Regions from separate parts of the Peribacillus sp. AS_2 genome, predicted to be linked through region 1. Evidence: riboswitches for the same ligand, from Rfam matches in the RefSeq annotation. Region 1 holds a riboswitch; each other region holds the start of a gene.

Region 1 (5,295 bases):
CATTGTTTCCTGTTAATAATTGGTGTAACTCATTAGAAACATCTACAGAATTCATATATGAGGTACCTTCCTTTGTTTGAGTTTTTAGATTATAATTAGTATAACACATTCATTTAATTAGTCTATACTATTTCTTTTAATTTGTGATTATTTTCAGCTGGCCGCATTAATCATTTTAATCCGGCAGGAACCGAGTCAGGATGATCGCATATACTTTCATGAGGAAAAATTTATTTAAATAGGAAGTAAGTAAACAATATATGTCTAAAGGGAAAGTCAGGATGTCGTTCCTTTTCGATATTCAATACTTTATTATTAATGGCAATTTACAACATTTCTATTCGTATATTGCGTTGTAAACCCCTCTAGGACGTTGTATCAACATGTTTTTTCAAATGAACGCCGTTCTGGGTGGAAATGTTCTTTTTAGAAAAGCATTGACAAATTCCAGCCAGATACGATAATATCTTAAATTGTACGGATTCTCTTATCCCGAGTTGGTGGAGGGACAGGCCCTTTGAAACCCAGCAACCTGCCATATTGAACTTGACTCCAAGATCGATCGCCGAAAATAAAGCGAAGGTCTTCAAGGAATAGTGGTGATGGTGCTAACCTGAGCAAGGTAAAAAACCCTTGAACGATAAGAGTGAAAGGATAGAAGACAGAATTTTAAACCTTTCCTCATTTGCCAGGGAAGGTTTTTGTGTTTTTTATAAGTAATTCTGTGTCTATAGTTGAAACTAATGAGGGAAACGAGTTCCGTAAAAATCAGGCTTATGCCTACAACATACTAACTTCCAAGGAGGAAATATGATGTCAAAGAAACGTCTATTTACTTCTGAATCTGTTACAGAGGGCCATCCGGACAAAATTTGTGATCAGATTTCAGATTCCATTTTAGATGCTATCCTAGCTAAGGATGCAAATGCACGTGTTGCGTGTGAAACTAGTGTAACTACAGGTCTTGTACTTGTTGCTGGTGAAATTACAACGTCTGCTTACGTGGATATCCCGCGTATCGTTCGTGATACGGTTAAAGGAATTGGCTACACACGTGCGAAATACGGTTTCGATGCTGAAACTTGTGCCGTTTTGAGTTCCATTGATGAGCAGTCTGCCGATATCGCAGCTGGTGTCGATAAAGCATTGGAAGCTCGTGAAGGAAACATGTCAGATGAAGAAATTGATGCAATCGGTGCAGGGGACCAAGGTCTTATGTTCGGATTCGCTTGTAATGAAACAGAAGAGCTTATGCCGCTTCCGATTTCATTGGCGCATAAACTTTCATTCCGCTTGACCCAAGTTCGTAAAGATGAAACTCTTGCTTACCTACGCCCTGATGGTAAAACACAGGTAACCGTGGAATATGATGAGAATAACCGTCCTGTACGTGTAGATACAATCGTCATCTCCACACAGCATGATGCAGAAGTTACGCTTGAACAAATTCAAGCCGATCTAAAAGAACATGTGATCAAAGCTGTCGTTCCAGCCGAGTTGATCGATGCAGATACTAAGTACTTCATCAACCCGACTGGCCGTTTCGTAATCGGCGGACCTCAAGGGGATGCTGGTCTTACTGGACGTAAAATCATCGTTGATACTTACGGCGGATACGCTCGTCACGGCGGCGGTGCATTCTCTGGTAAGGATGCTACTAAAGTTGACCGTTCTGCTGCATACGCTGCACGTTACGTTGCGAAAAACATCGTGGCAGCCGGCCTTGCCGATAAAGCGGAAGTTCAATTGGCATACGCAATTGGTGTGGCAGAGCCTGTATCGATCTCCATTGATACGTTCGGAACTGGTACAGTTAGCGAAGAAGTTCTTGTTGACCTAGTTCGCGCAAACTTCGACCTTCGTCCAGCTGGTATCATCAAAATGCTTGACCTTCGTCGCCCAATCTACAAACAAACAGCTGCATACGGACACTTCGGCCGTACAGATGTCGATCTTCCATGGGAACGCACGGACAAAGCAGAAACATTAAAAGCACAAGCGTAATTCATATAAAAAAGGTGTCCCGTTATTTGCGGGGCACCTTTTTTATGGATTAACTTAGCCGTCTGCGGGAATAATTCAAGAAATCCCAAAGAAATTAAACTTTAAGGGCCAGACTCGTGAGCTAGAGCGATTTACTCGTGAGTTTGGAGCAATACTCATGAGCTAGAGCGATTTACTCGTGAATTTGGAGCAAATACTCGTAAGTTTGAGCGATTTACTCGTGAATTTGGAGCAAATACTCGTAAGTTTAAGCGATTTACTCGTGAATTGGGAGCAAATACTCGTAATTTTCAGTCAAGTGCTCGTGCATTACTTTATCCGTTCCGCCGTTTTATAGTATTGGCCTTTTTCGGCGTATTCGCGTACGATGCGTTCCATATCCTGACGATCTTCTTCGTTGATTTCACGGATGACTTTAGCTGGACGTCCGAATGCCAACATATTCGGTGGAATGACTTTGCCTTGGGGAACGAGACTGCCGGCACCTATGAAAGCCCCTTCGCCGATTTCGGCTTCATCAAGTACGATCGATCCCATGCCGATTAAAGCTCCTTTGCGGATTTTACAGCTATGTAATATGACCTGATGGCCAATGGTTACTTCATCCTCGATGATCAATGGATTATTTGGGCTTTGGTGCAGGACGCTGTTATCCTGTATACTGACTTTTTTTCCGATGATGGTTGGGGAGACATCACCGCGAATGACGGAATTGAACCAGATTGATGTTTCGTCGCCAATTTTGACATCACCTGTGACGACAGCATTTTCAGCAATATAAGCGCTTTCAGCAATTTCAGGTTCTTTGCCTTTATACGGATAAATAATCATTTTCAATCATTTCCTTTCCGAAGTGAATGTTTTTATGTATTATTTTAATATACCGTATGCAAATACACTTGGCTATTTATAATAGCAATGTACAACTTGTTAGATTTCTTTTTTGTCGAAAATCACGAATATGGTTATAATTTATATATATTATTTCAACTATCATGGATCGTACACAACAAGTGAAAAGTGAAAGGGGGATTTCGAATGTGGAAATGGGAGACAGAAGGAGACGCAAAGGGCGTCATTGTCATCATTCATGGGGCAATGGAACATCACGGGCGTTATAAGTGGGTAACACAAATGTGGCTTTCGGCTGGATACCATGTCGTCATGGGCGACCTTCCTGGGCAGGGTATGACTACTCGCGCCTACCGGGGACATATCGATTCCTTTGATGAGTATTTGGACGAAGTGAAAAGCTGGATAGAAGAGGCTTATGAATATTCGTTGCCGGTCTTTTTACTTGGACACAGCATGGGCGGTTTGATTTCGATACGCCTTCTTCAGGAAGAGGAATGGGACATTGCAGGGGTGATTCTTTCTTCTCCTTGCTTGGGCATCGTGACGAAGCCGCGGAAGTTCCTTACAATGCTCTCGCATGGTTTGAACATCGTTATGCCTCAGTTCAGGGTGGATTCCGGATTGACACCTGAAATGGCGACGAGAAGTGCGGAAATTCGTGAATCCGATAGAAACGATACCTTATATATCACAAAGGTTTCGGTTCGCTGGTATCGCGAGCTTGCACAGGCTATGAAGGATGCTTTTGAAGAGATTCCTGAATTTCAGGATGTTCCGCTTTTGGTGATGCAGGGCGGAGATGACCGAATCGTGAACAAGAAGGCGGTTCGTGAGTGGTTCAATTATAATTTGGCCAGTGAAAAGCAATATAAGGAATGGCCGAAGCTTTATCATGAAATCTTCAATGAACCGGAGCGTGATGATGTATTTCAATATGCGCTGAGTTTTGTTGAAAACCGTTTAAAGATATTAGGGTATGTCGTTTGATTCCGTACATACTTCAGGATAAATGAAAAACTGCCGAAGTTAGCCTTCGGCAGTTTTTTTGGATCAGCCTGCGTTTTTAAGCAATTCGTTCGACTTGATGACCGGTGCCCAGAAAGTAACCGGGTACATAAATTGGTTCAAATGAGGAAGTTCCTTTTTGTTGGATAATGCAGTGGATAGGAGATAAATGGATTTGAAGGTCAAGTCATTGGCGAATAGGTCCAAAAGCGTCGCTTTCATATTCATGATTGCTTCATGGTTTTGGGTGGAAATCATTAAATCGAGCTGTGGCAGGAACTTATCAAAATGATGGTCAAATTGTTTGAGGCCCTCCATGGTTTTTTGTTCTTCTGTCAACGAGTTGAGCGAGCTGACAAAATCCCCGTATTGCTCGCTTGAATTCCTTTTGATTTTTTCAGTCAATATATCCGTCAGTAATGAAGTAGGCAAATGTTCCATTTTCTGCACCCTCTTATCTATTTTCTATCATTATAATCATTAAAGACGAAAAATTCAAAAAGTTAAGATTGGTAATTCTGCTGCCTGCGAGTTCGGATTGAAAAAACACCGTTCTTATAGAACGGTGCCAGATTTATCATCTCTTTTCAATCGCGACAATGAATGGCGGATTGTTTGCTTGGTTGATGAAACCGTATCTCAGGATATGGGCTTTCTGTTGAGGGAAGTTCTCTACATAATCCATCAATGCATCCCGTTCTGCCGATCCCCCTGGATGACCATGGTATATGACGAGGATGATGATTCCTTCAGGCGCCAGCAATTCGAACAGCTGTTCAATGGCTGATATCGTCGTCTCGGCTTTGGTGATGATTGATTTGTCTCCGCCAGGTAGGTAGCCCAGGTTGAAGATGGCGCCTGTGACCTTTCCGGAATGTTCTTTCCTGATATATTTGCTTAAATGTTCATGCCCATCGTGAATGAGGGTGCAGTGCTCTTGTAAATTCTCGGCGTTCAGTTTTGCCGTTGTGGTTTCGATCGCTTCTTTTTGAATATCAAAACTATAGACATGTCCGTCTTTACCTGTAAGTCCTGCAAGAAAGACGGTATCAAAGCCGTTGCCCATCGTGCCATCTATCGTTATATCCCCGGGGCGGACCGCTTTTTCCAGCAGAATCCTGGCGAAAGGCAAAATTCGATCTAGCTTCATGATTGTACCTCCATGTGATGATTTTTCCCCTGCCAGCTGTTGCGGCGTTTCAGTTCGGCGTCAATGGCATTCAGGACATCCCATTTATTGACACTCCACATTGGACCGATCATCAAATCGATCGGACCGTCACCAGTAATGCGGTGAACGATCATTTCTGGAGGGATTATTTCCAGCTGGTCACATACAAGGCTGACATAATCGTCACGGTCAAGAAACTCGAGCAGGCCTTTTTCATATTGTTTGACCATCGGTGTCCCTTTTAATAGATGAAGTAAATG
Region 2 (5,295 bases), on a different contig from region 1:
ATTTTTCGCAAAGCTCCTTTCGCTTAGCAAGACCACAGGCTGTATTCCCTTTGTTTTTGGAGAGAATGTAATCAATTGGGATGAGGAGACAATCAAAGGCTATGTATTTGATAAAGATGATTGGAACATTTATGAATTTCCTTTTCCTAATGTCATCTATGATCGGCTACCAAATCGGTTGACGGAAAACCGTGATGGACCTAAAGAAGTGAAGCAGAAATTCCAAAAAATATATACCATACCATGGTATAACCCCGGATTTTTCAATAAATGGGATATAAATGAAAGGTTATGTGCAGATGAGCGGGCACTGCCTTATTTGCCGGAAACGTATCCATTTCAATCCATATCCGTGGTGGAAACCCTCCTTTCCCATTACCGGCAAGTTTATATAAAGCCCATTCACGGCAGCCTGGGTCTAGGGATTCACCAAATTCTTTATGATAAGCATGAGAATGTTTACTATTGCCGCTATACAAACGAAGCAAAAGAAAATAAACTGCAACGGTTTTCGACATTGGAATCCATCGTTAAACACATTTTTCACGACCGCCCGCTCGAGAATCTGATCGTGCAGCAGGGCATCCCATTAATTCGATCTGAAAAACGTCCAGTGGATTTCCGGGTCCATACGAACAAGGACAGTAATGGAAAATGGCAGGTGACCGCGATTGCCGCAAAAATCGCCGGCGCCGGCAGCGTCACGACCCATATTAAAAGCGGGGGTGTCATCAAAACGGTTGCCGAACTGTTTGGAGATGACGATGAGGCGACAGAAGTCGAACGAAAGCTTTCGGAAGCCGCACTGATTTTAAGTGACAGTATAGAAAAGAACTTGGACGGCATCATCGCAGAAATAGGATTCGATTTTGGATTGGATAAAAAAGGGCAGGTTTGGATGTTTGAAGCCAATTCCAAGCCTGGACGTTCCATCTTTTCCCACCCAAAACTCAAGGATTTCGAATTGCTGACCAGAAAGCTAAGCCTTGATTATGCCATTTATCTTACGGAACAGACGATTACAAAATCAATCAGAGTGCCGCAATGAACATTTTTTATGATATCCCCACTGAAAATTGGCACCACACTCATGAGAATGCGGAACTTTTCGCCGGCTCTGCCGAAGAAGAAATCAGCTATAAAAAGAACCATTCGAATCAACCTCTAATTCCAATCACAATATTTCCGGGTAACCGAATGCTTACCGTCGGAATTTTAACTGTTTCCAATCCCAAAAAGGAATCAGGTTTGGGTGGAAACCTGACCCTTTTTCGGGATTTATCATTATATTTATTGAAACATGGAATATTGGCGTATGTATTCACAGGAAATGCCCTTCATTCCGAGTCGATGAAAGGGTATCTTTTTTCCTCCATTTCAAACAAGTGGATTGAATGTAAAGTGCCCTTCCCTGACATCGTCTATAACCGTATCCCCTGGAGGAGCTATGAGGCGTCAGAGGAATTCCAACATCTTATCACACATTTTAAAGATAACCGAATGACTCTATTCAACTCTTGTTTTATCGATAAATATGTGATGTTCGAAGCATTAACTGAAGATGGATCCCTCACCAACCACCTTCCGCCCACCATGGTCTTACGAAACAGCGGTTGCCTTGATTCTTTCCTGGAGACATACAGGCATATATACCTTAAGCCATGCAAAGGAAGCCAAGGGAAGGGCATTTATACCATTATCAAAAATGATGATGATACCCTATTGTTCAATAGCTTAAAGCATAGTGAGTCCTTCCCTGATTTTGCTTCCTTCTGGGATACAAAAAAGAGGGATTTATTAAAAAGGAGCTATCTTGCTCAACAGGCGATCATACCAAAAAAACTTTTTGGGCATCGTTATGATTACCGGATTCTCGTCCATTATGAAAAAGGTTTTTATAAAGTGACCGGTAAAGCGGTAAGGATGTCGCAAACACAGGAAATCACCACCCACACTCCCCGAGGCGGAAAGCTTTTTCCTTATCAGGACCTTAAATCAAAAAAACTGGATCTGAAATTAGCGAATGTCGCCCAAAAATGCGGAGAGATACTTTCAAAAAAGATCGGGTTTCTCGGAGAGTTTTCCATTGATATAGGGGAAGACGAATCTGGCTCGCTTTTCATATACGAAGTGAACTCAAAGCCGATGCAATTCGATGAAGAAGAAATTGAAACAAACAGGCTTTTGCATTTAAAAAATCTTTTCATTGAATTAACTTTTTCCAACCTGAAAAGAAAATAACACCTCCAGCTGCCGTTTTCCATTATAATCGAATGAGAAACAGTATATATGGAGGTAATACATATGATCACTCATTTTCAATGGGAACCATTGCATAAGAATCTGCCAGGATGGAAAATTTCCTTTTATTTCAATAAGCAGGCAGTCAAAGCCTTATATCACAAAGATGGATCCATCGAGTGGACAGCCAATCCGCCTTCCGAAACAGATGAAACCAAACTCAAAAGCATGATACATGATTTAATGATCTTCCATGTATATGAATGAAGCCCCTTTACATTCATTAAATCGCTAAACAGAATAAAAATCCCTCCTTTGCCTAAACTAAAGAAAAGGCTAGGAGGGATTTCTTTTGGATAAAGAAAAAATGACATTTTTGAAGGATACCGAATATGATGGCAAGGACTCCGTTTACCTGGATATCGATCGTATCATCAATGAAGGAATGGCGGGCGGAAATGTGTATGAAGTCGCTAACCTTCAGAACATCGAAGAAGCACATGATTTTTATGATGAAACAGATCCCAATGTCAATAAATGAATAAGGTGGGCTCTCTTATGGAGAGCTCTCTTTTATATCAGTCAGACCGTTAAACGGATAGCAATCAAATAGTCCCATTCTCCCTCGCACTTAAAATATTTTCGTTTAATATCGATGTAATGATATGCTCTGAATCCCATTCATGCCCAGATATCTCGATAAGGGGATAGCGATTCGGTAAAACGACCTGCTGGATTTCATGAACGGTCAGCCCTTGAGAATGCAAGCGTAAAATTTCCCCTTGGAGATTTTCCAGATAATCCAGTTTTTTTCGAAACATCTCCTTCCCATTAGGGACATGCCCAGCATGACAGCAAAACACTTCCCCGAAGTCATATTGAAGCAATCTTTTTATGGAATCGATTATCACCGGGACCGACTCTTCCCGTAAGACAAGCTTTGTTTTTGGGGTTACGAAAAGGTCTCCTGAAAAGAGCACGCCATTATTGTGATTCAAATACACCATATGGTCCTTTGCATGACCTGGGGTAAAAATCGGCTCCCACGTTTGGGTACGGGAAGGAATGGCCTTCCCCAGAGGCTCAGCTTTAAAGGCGTCTCTCTTTCCCCAGAAAATTTTGCGGTATTCAGGATATTCAGCATCCTTTGCACAAACCTCAACCGACATCGGGTGAATGAAAAGAGGGACCTTTTTATGTTCCTGTATCCAGGCAGCACCCCCCGTATGATCTTCATGATAGTGAGTCAGGGCCACTGAGTCGAAGTCTGCGGATTCATAGAATGGAGTAAGTTCTTCCAATAAAATCTGTGCGCCAGTATCTATCAATAGGCCATCCGTTAAAAAGACATACACACTCATCCCCGCCTTATTCCCGCCAGGAGTCCCATGCACGCAAACCACATCATTTATCGTCTTGATCTCTATCATTCGGTTTCCTCCCAATCATTGTATAAATATAGTTTCATCTTCCTTTTTTTAACTTTCTATAATAAATGTAGTACCACTTTACCTTTTTGACAAGGAAATATTGGAATGAATAGCTTCGATGAAAATGCTGGATTATTGCATAATAGCCCATTTTCCATGAATCGTTTTAACGGACTGTACCAGATTTAATGACAAAAAAAATAAAAGTAACGATTGACAATGACGGATTTTACAAATAATATAGATTATATTATAAAACTTGAAATATTCTAAAATAATAATTTACTTATCAAGAGTGACGGAGGGATCAGGCCCTGTGATGTCCGGCAACCGCCCTTAGGGAACGGTGCCAATTCCTGCAGAATGATTGCATTCTGAAAGATAAGCCGAGATATGATTTCGCTGCCTCTTTCTGAATGATAGAGGCAGCTTTTTTAATGTTTAAGGGGGAAAGCTCATGATTGAAATCCGTTCAGTCCGAAAGGAATACGTCTCGAAGAAAAACCGAGTTATCGGAGTGGATAACGTATCTTTAACCATTCAAACTGGTGAAATATATGGAATTGTCGGCTACAGCGGAGCTGGAAAAAGCTCATTACTCCGCTGCTTGAATTTGCTTGAACGTCCGACAGGTGGAAAGATCATTATCGACGGCATTGATTTAACCTCTTTATCTAGCAAAGAGCTTCGTAAACAACGGCAAAAAATCGGAATGATATTCCAGCACTTTTCCCTGGTCAGTTCAAAAACCGTTTATGAAAATGTCGCTTTCGCCTTAAGGGCCGCGCATCGATCGAAGGACGCGACTAAGTTACGTGTATTGGAATTGTTGGAAATAGTAGGGCTCAGCGATAAGAAAGATGTCTATCCTGCACAGCTTAGCGGTGGACAGAAGCAACGGGTCGGCATTGCTCGCGCGTTAGCAAATGAACCCACTGTACTATTATGTGATGAAGCGACTTCAGCCCTTGATCCAACAACTACAAAAGCGATTTTACAGTTATTGAAAAAGATAAGCAGTGAGCTTGGTATCACCATCGTGTTGATTACACATGAAATGGAAGTGGTCAAAGAACTATGCCACCGAGTCGCCGTGATGCAGGATGGCCGGGTAATTGAAGAAGGACCCGTTTATGAAATATTTTCACAGCCCAAACAGGAGTTAACGAAGCAATTCATTAGCAGTGTACTGGATTTCGAACTCCCTTCGCACTTGATTGAAGAAAGTGAAGGTACGATTATTAAAATCCAATTTAAAGGGCAAACCGCCGGTGAATCGATTCTTTCGGATACTCTCCAATCCCATGCAGTAAAGGGAAATATTTTACACGGTAAAATTGAGTATATCCAGGATGTTCCTTTAGGCATTTTAATCATCGAGTTAATTGGCGATGCCGTCCAAATTCATTCGGCATTGGAATATATAAAAGATCGTTCCAGTTCTGTGGAGGTGTTAAAACATGTCACTGCTTAATCCCATCGTCAATATTTTACCTGATCTTAATAAAGCCTTTCTTGAAACGATTTATATGGTTGGCGTTTCTCTTGCAGTAGCCCTGCTGATCGGTTTACCGCTTGGAGTATTGCTATTTTCAACAACCAGGAATTTATTTTTTGAAAATGG
Region 3 (5,295 bases), on a different contig from region 1:
AATGCAAATGGATGGATGGATATAAAAAAATTGTGCGTCTTCATCTGATGCATTTTGTTTGATCATTTGATGCAATATACTTTTATCTCTAGCACTCAGTCCATTTTTGACACTCCCGATTTTCGTTACGGCACCTTCTTTGAAAACTGCGAGGGACACGTAGCCATTTTCTTTGTGCAATGCTGTGATGAAACAAGAAACGGTCTTCCAATTTTTTACCTTAATCCAAGATGTAGTACGTCTTCCTTCTTGCCAAGCACCCCGAATTTCCTTGGCGACAATCCCTTCGCCATCTAACAAGGTGACCTTATTCAAGGCTCTTTCCAAAACGTCAAAACTCTCTATTAATTGTATCAAAGCCTTATCGTTGGGATCAGGAGGCATAGGAAGACCGAGTTTTCCCCCCATATTCAACATCAATTCCCTTCGATCCAACATAGGTTTATCTGCTATGTCTTTTCCGCTGATGCGAAGCAGGTCAAACGCTATAAACCGACATGGGGAAAAACGGGCATTTTTTGAAATTAAGGATTCTTTCCCAAGGCGTCCTCGCCACTGTATTTGAAAAAAGTCCGCTTTCGCCTGATTCGTAAGCCAGACCAATTCTCCATCTAATTGAAGCGGGAGATAACCTTCCAGGTCCAGGTCTTTGATGTAAGCAATGATTTCTGGGAATTGAGGTGATAATTCCTTTTCATTTCGACTCGAAATGCTTATGGTATCGGAGTCTATCGTTAAAATAGCCCTAAAGCCGTCATACTTGACTTCATAACGCCAATCATTGGAGTTGGGGGCTTCAGGGTAATAGGTAGGCAGCATCGGTTTCATTTTTGTATTTACCTCCGCAAATAATTGATAACATTATTTTGCCAAAAAAACGAAGTGTTAAAGTTGGCAATTGTTTTTTCGGTTTTTTTTGAACAAAGGGGAATAATAAAATTGTTCTTCTCATCAAAAATAAGTTATGAGGTGACGAATATGCATACGATGTGGAAGGGGAGCATATCATTCGGTTTGGTGAACATTCCGATCAAACTTCATGCTGCAACGGAGGATAAGGATATATCTTTAAGGACGTTGCATAAGGAATGTCATACACCGATTAAATACGAAAAGGTTTGTCCAGTATGCGAGAAAGAAGTGGGGAAGGATGATATAGTCCGCGCTTTTGAGTATACAAAGGGAAAGTTTGTTGTATTGGAAGACAATGAACTAGAACAACTGAAAAAACAAAACGAAGAAAAAGCCGTGGAAATCGTGGATTTCGTTAAAATTGAAGAAATAGATCCTATTTATTTTAACCGGAGTTATTACATGTCCCCAAATGACGGGGGGATAAAAGCTTATTCCCTTTTGAGGCAGGCCCTCAAGGAATCGAATAAGGTTGGGTTGGCAAAAATCATCATTCGCTCCAAAGAACAAATGGCGGTAATCCGAGTCGTTGATAATACCTTGGTTATGGAAACGATTCATTATCCGGATGAAGTCCGCTCCACAGCGGATGTTCCGAATATCCCTGCCAATGATACCATTGTAAAAAAAGAAATCGATACTGCCGTATTATTGATAGATCAATTAACGACTACTTTCGATCCGACAAAATACACCGATGACTATCGAACCGCGTTACTAGAATTGATTGAATCAAAGAAAACGGGACAGACGACGATTACAGCGAAAACAAAAGAACCAGTTTCCAACAATGTAACTGATTTAATGGAGGCATTACAAGCATCCATAGACCGTACAAAACATGATGAACCGGAAAAGAAAAAGACGACCCGGAAGAAAGCGGCACCGAAAAAAAAGAAACAAGCGTAAACAGGAAGCTGAGCGGAAGACGGATGATGTCGCTCGGCTTTCTGCTTGTTTTTGCAAGGAATCAGGCTTCTAATAAGATGAAAAGGTCTTGATAAAGAGGGAAGGAACGTACAAACAGGTGAGTCGATCACGATGCAAGAAACTGAATGGAATTACAGGAAATTAGTGGATATTAACGAAAGCAAAAAAAATTCGCTCCCTAAAGAGCGACAATGAGGAATTCAATCGTGAAAATCAACATATAGGCGAACGGTTGTAGTTTTCGACTATATATTGTGTTCATATTCTACCATATTTAATTCTGAAATAGCAACTAAATTACTGAAACTAACCTATGAATTTTTCTGGAAATCAATGATATTTAGCCCATTAACGCCGCATATGGCCTTTTCATTTCATATACATATAAAAAGGTACTGAATAAAATGGATTTTTAGTATAATTTATACATATAGAACGATATAAATTTAATATGAATGGAAGATGCAAAATGGAAAATGGGAAAATCAAATCACTACATGCGGGGAAGCCGAAACAAGAAATTTTTTCGAATATCGATATCTTTTCAGCCATGGATAAACAAGCACAGGATAATTTGAAAGTGACTAAAGCTGGCATAATCGGTGATGGTGTCGGTAATGTAAAGTTCCATGGAGGTCCTGATCGGGCTTTGTGCTTTTACCCATTTGAGCATTATTCATTATGGAATGAAAAATTCTCTAAAAAGCTGGATATCCCTGCATTCGGTGAAAATTTAACTATAGCGGGAATGAAGGAAGAAACAACGTTTATCGGCGATATTTATCAAATAGGCGATGTGATTGTTCAAATTAACCAAGGGAGGATACCTTGTTCGACCATTTCCCTCTTCAATCAAGAACCTAAGTTTTTGGAACACGTGCTGAAAACGGGTTTCACTGGTTATTTTGCAAGAGTACTTCAAGAAGGAACGATAAATAAACAAAACGAGATTGTGCTGATAGATCGTCTACAAGAAAAAATTTCTGTCCATTACGCAGCAGAGGTCATCCTTCATAAACGGGATGGGCTTGAAGGTGCAAAGGCTTTACTAACACTAGACTCGTTAGCGGAAGACTGGAAACAAAGGATCTTGAAGAGGGTTCAAGCAGCTAAAGATTGAATGATTTTTGCAAAAGTGAAAAAAATGTCGATCAGGTATTGAAATTGACAGACTATTAATGTAAATTAAATATAATCAAATTTTGAAATCTTATGAAAATTATATAAAAGGATCTTATCGAGAGAGGTGGAGGGACTGGCCCGAAGAAACCTCAGCAACCAGCTTACGCAAAGGTGCTAAATCCAGCAAGCAGAGCTTGATAGATGAGGAGAATGTTTCAAAAACCTTCTTCTTTGAGAAGGTTTTTTTTCCTTTTCTCTCATACTCATAGAATACGACAAAAACAGGATTGTTTTTGAGAGAGGGTGTAATGATGAATTTTCGTAAAGAATTAAAAGAAAGAATGCTGGTTGGGGAAGGGGCAATGGGGACCCTGCTTTACTCTAATGGCATTGATCAATGTTATGAGGAATTAAACTGCACGAACCCAGATCAAATAGAGTCCATCCATCGAGCCTATCTGGAAGCTGGAGCAGATATCCTTCAATCGAATACATACGGAGCCAATTTCAATAAATTGAAGCGGTATGGACTTGAAGATGAAGTGAGCAGAATCAATCGCCAGGGAGTCATTCTTGCTAAAAAAGCGGCAAAAGGAAAGGCATACGTCTTCGGCACCATAGGGGCACAGCGGAGTATCAGGAAATCGGATTTAAGCATGGAGGAGATAAAACGGGGTTTTCGTGAACAGCTATACAGTCTGTTGATGGAAAATCCTGATGGGATTCTCCTGGAAACATTTTATGACCTGGAAGAACTGGAAACCGTCCTGCAAATCGTTAAAAATGAAACCGGACTGCCGATTATCGCAAATGTCTCGATGCATGAACTGGGTAATCTTCAAAATGGAATCCATTTAAATGAAGCCTTTCAAAAGCTCGAGCAATTGGGTGCCGATGTGGTTGGTGTGAATTGCCGCCTTGGGCCACATCATATGATTCGGGCCTTGGAAGAAGTGAGTTTGCCAAAGCAAGCATCGATTGCCATTTACCCTAACGCCAGCCTGCCGGATTATGTCGATGGGAGGCTCGTTTATAAAGCTGTCCCGGAATATTTCGGTTCTAGTGCCCTGGAACTTCGTGAGCAAGGCGCCGCGATCATAGGAGGGTGCTGTGGAACGACTCCACTGCATATTCAAGCTGTAAAGCATGCAATTGGAAGTTTGGCTCCCGTGAAAGAGAAATTTACGAAATCCCGTGAAATAGAAGTAATTGAGGTGAACGATAGGGAATTGGAACTTCCCCTTTACGAAAAAGCCAAAACGGAACGGACGATTCTTGTTGAGCTTGATCCACCGAAAAAGCTAGGGATAGAGAGTTTCATGACTGGTGCTGAGGTTTTGAAAAAAGCAGGGGTCGATTCCATTACATTAGCGGATAATTCACTTGCCTCACCAAGGATATCGAATGATGCACTGGCTAATTTACTGAAGAACCAATTAAATATAAATCCGATGGTGCATATAACATGCCGTGATCGAAATTTGATTGGCCTGCAGTCACATTTAATGGGTCTGCAGACGGTAGGGCTGAACGAAATATTGATCATCACCGGAGACCCTTCAAAAATTGGGGACTTCCCGGGTGCCACTTCGGTTTACGATTTATCTTCCTTTGACCTGATAAGTATGGTCAAACAATTTAATGAAGGTCTTTCCTATTCCGGTCAAAGTTTGGGTCAACGGGCAAATTTTAAAATTGCGGCAGCTTTTAATCCCAATGTGAAATATCTGGATAAAGCCGTACTGAGAATGGAAAAGAAGATTGCCTGCGGTGCTCAATCCTTTTTGACACAGCCAATTTATTCCGTAGAGCAAATCGAAGAAGTATATGAAGCGACAAAACATCTGGAAACCCCGATTTTCATCGGTATCATGCCCTTAACAAGCACCCGGAACGCCGAATTCATCCATAATGAGATCCCAGGCATCAAATTGCCTGATAATGTTAGAAGGGCCATGGCTCTAGCGGGGGATGACCCTGTAAAGTCAAGGATTGAAGGGGTGAATATCGCGCGGGAACTGGTGGACGCGGCTAGGGAAAAATTCAAGGGCATATATTTAATCACTCCATTCCTTCGCTATGAAATGACGGCGGAACTAACGAAATATATTAGAAAAGTCGATAGTAAACAGACATCAGAGGTGGCAGTACATGAATAAAAAAGCGATTCAAGATCAGTTAAATTCTAAGATTCTCCTACTTGATGGGGCGATGGGAACGATGCTTCAAGCGGAGAATTTGACAGCAGACGATTTTGGCGGGGAACAATTCGAGGGCTGCAATGAATATTTATCACTGACGCAACCGGAAATCATCCAATCCATTCATGAA

Evidence for each region. Region 1 has a riboswitch for S-adenosylmethionine ahead of metK (methionine adenosyltransferase). Riboswitches for the same ligand answer to the same signal wherever they lie in the genome.
Region 2: linked by a shared signal. The riboswitch ahead of OTG27_RS07270 (methionine ABC transporter ATP-binding protein) and the one ahead of metK (methionine adenosyltransferase) in region 1 are both predicted to bind S-adenosylmethionine.
Region 3: linked by a shared signal. The riboswitch ahead of OTG27_RS03600 (bifunctional homocysteine S-methyltransferase/methylenetetrahydrofolate reductase) and the one ahead of metK (methionine adenosyltransferase) in region 1 are both predicted to bind S-adenosylmethionine.

The regions. Positions count from the first base shown of each region.
Region 1 is NZ_JAPTGA010000011.1:33,570-38,864, forward strand. Features, by position in the region: gene pckA (phosphoenolpyruvate carboxykinase (ATP)) at 1-55, opposite strand, end outside; SAM riboswitch class I at 485-647, shown strand; gene metK (methionine adenosyltransferase) at 811-2,004, shown strand; gene OTG27_RS19090 (gamma carbonic anhydrase) at 2,314-2,832, opposite strand; gene OTG27_RS19095 (alpha/beta hydrolase) at 3,043-3,846, shown strand; gene OTG27_RS19100 (hypothetical protein) at 3,910-4,305, opposite strand; gene mnmM (tRNA 5-(aminomethyl)-2-thiouridylate-methyltransferase MnmM) at 4,442-5,014, opposite strand; gene mnmL (tRNA modification radical SAM protein MnmL/YtqA) at 5,011-5,295, opposite strand, start outside.
Region 2 is NZ_JAPTGA010000003.1:369,105-374,399, reverse strand. Features, by position in the region: gene OTG27_RS07295 (YheC/YheD family endospore coat-associated protein) at 1-1,048, shown strand, start outside; gene OTG27_RS07290 (YheC/YheD family endospore coat-associated protein) at 1,045-2,241, shown strand; gene OTG27_RS07285 (YheE family protein) at 2,305-2,508, shown strand; gene OTG27_RS07280 (hypothetical protein) at 2,594-2,782, shown strand; gene OTG27_RS07275 (MBL fold metallo-hydrolase) at 2,847-3,671, opposite strand; SAM riboswitch class I at 3,955-4,059, shown strand; gene OTG27_RS07270 (methionine ABC transporter ATP-binding protein) at 4,129-5,145, shown strand; gene OTG27_RS07265 (methionine ABC transporter permease) at 5,132-5,295, shown strand, end outside.
Region 3 is NZ_JAPTGA010000002.1:171,898-177,192, reverse strand. Features, by position in the region: gene ligD (DNA ligase D) at 1-828, opposite strand, end outside; gene ku (non-homologous end joining protein Ku) at 979-1,821, shown strand; gene OTG27_RS03605 (MOSC domain-containing protein) at 2,312-2,962, shown strand; SAM riboswitch class I at 3,074-3,172, shown strand; gene OTG27_RS03600 (bifunctional homocysteine S-methyltransferase/methylenetetrahydrofolate reductase) at 3,276-5,123, shown strand; gene metH (methionine synthase) at 5,116-5,295, shown strand, end outside.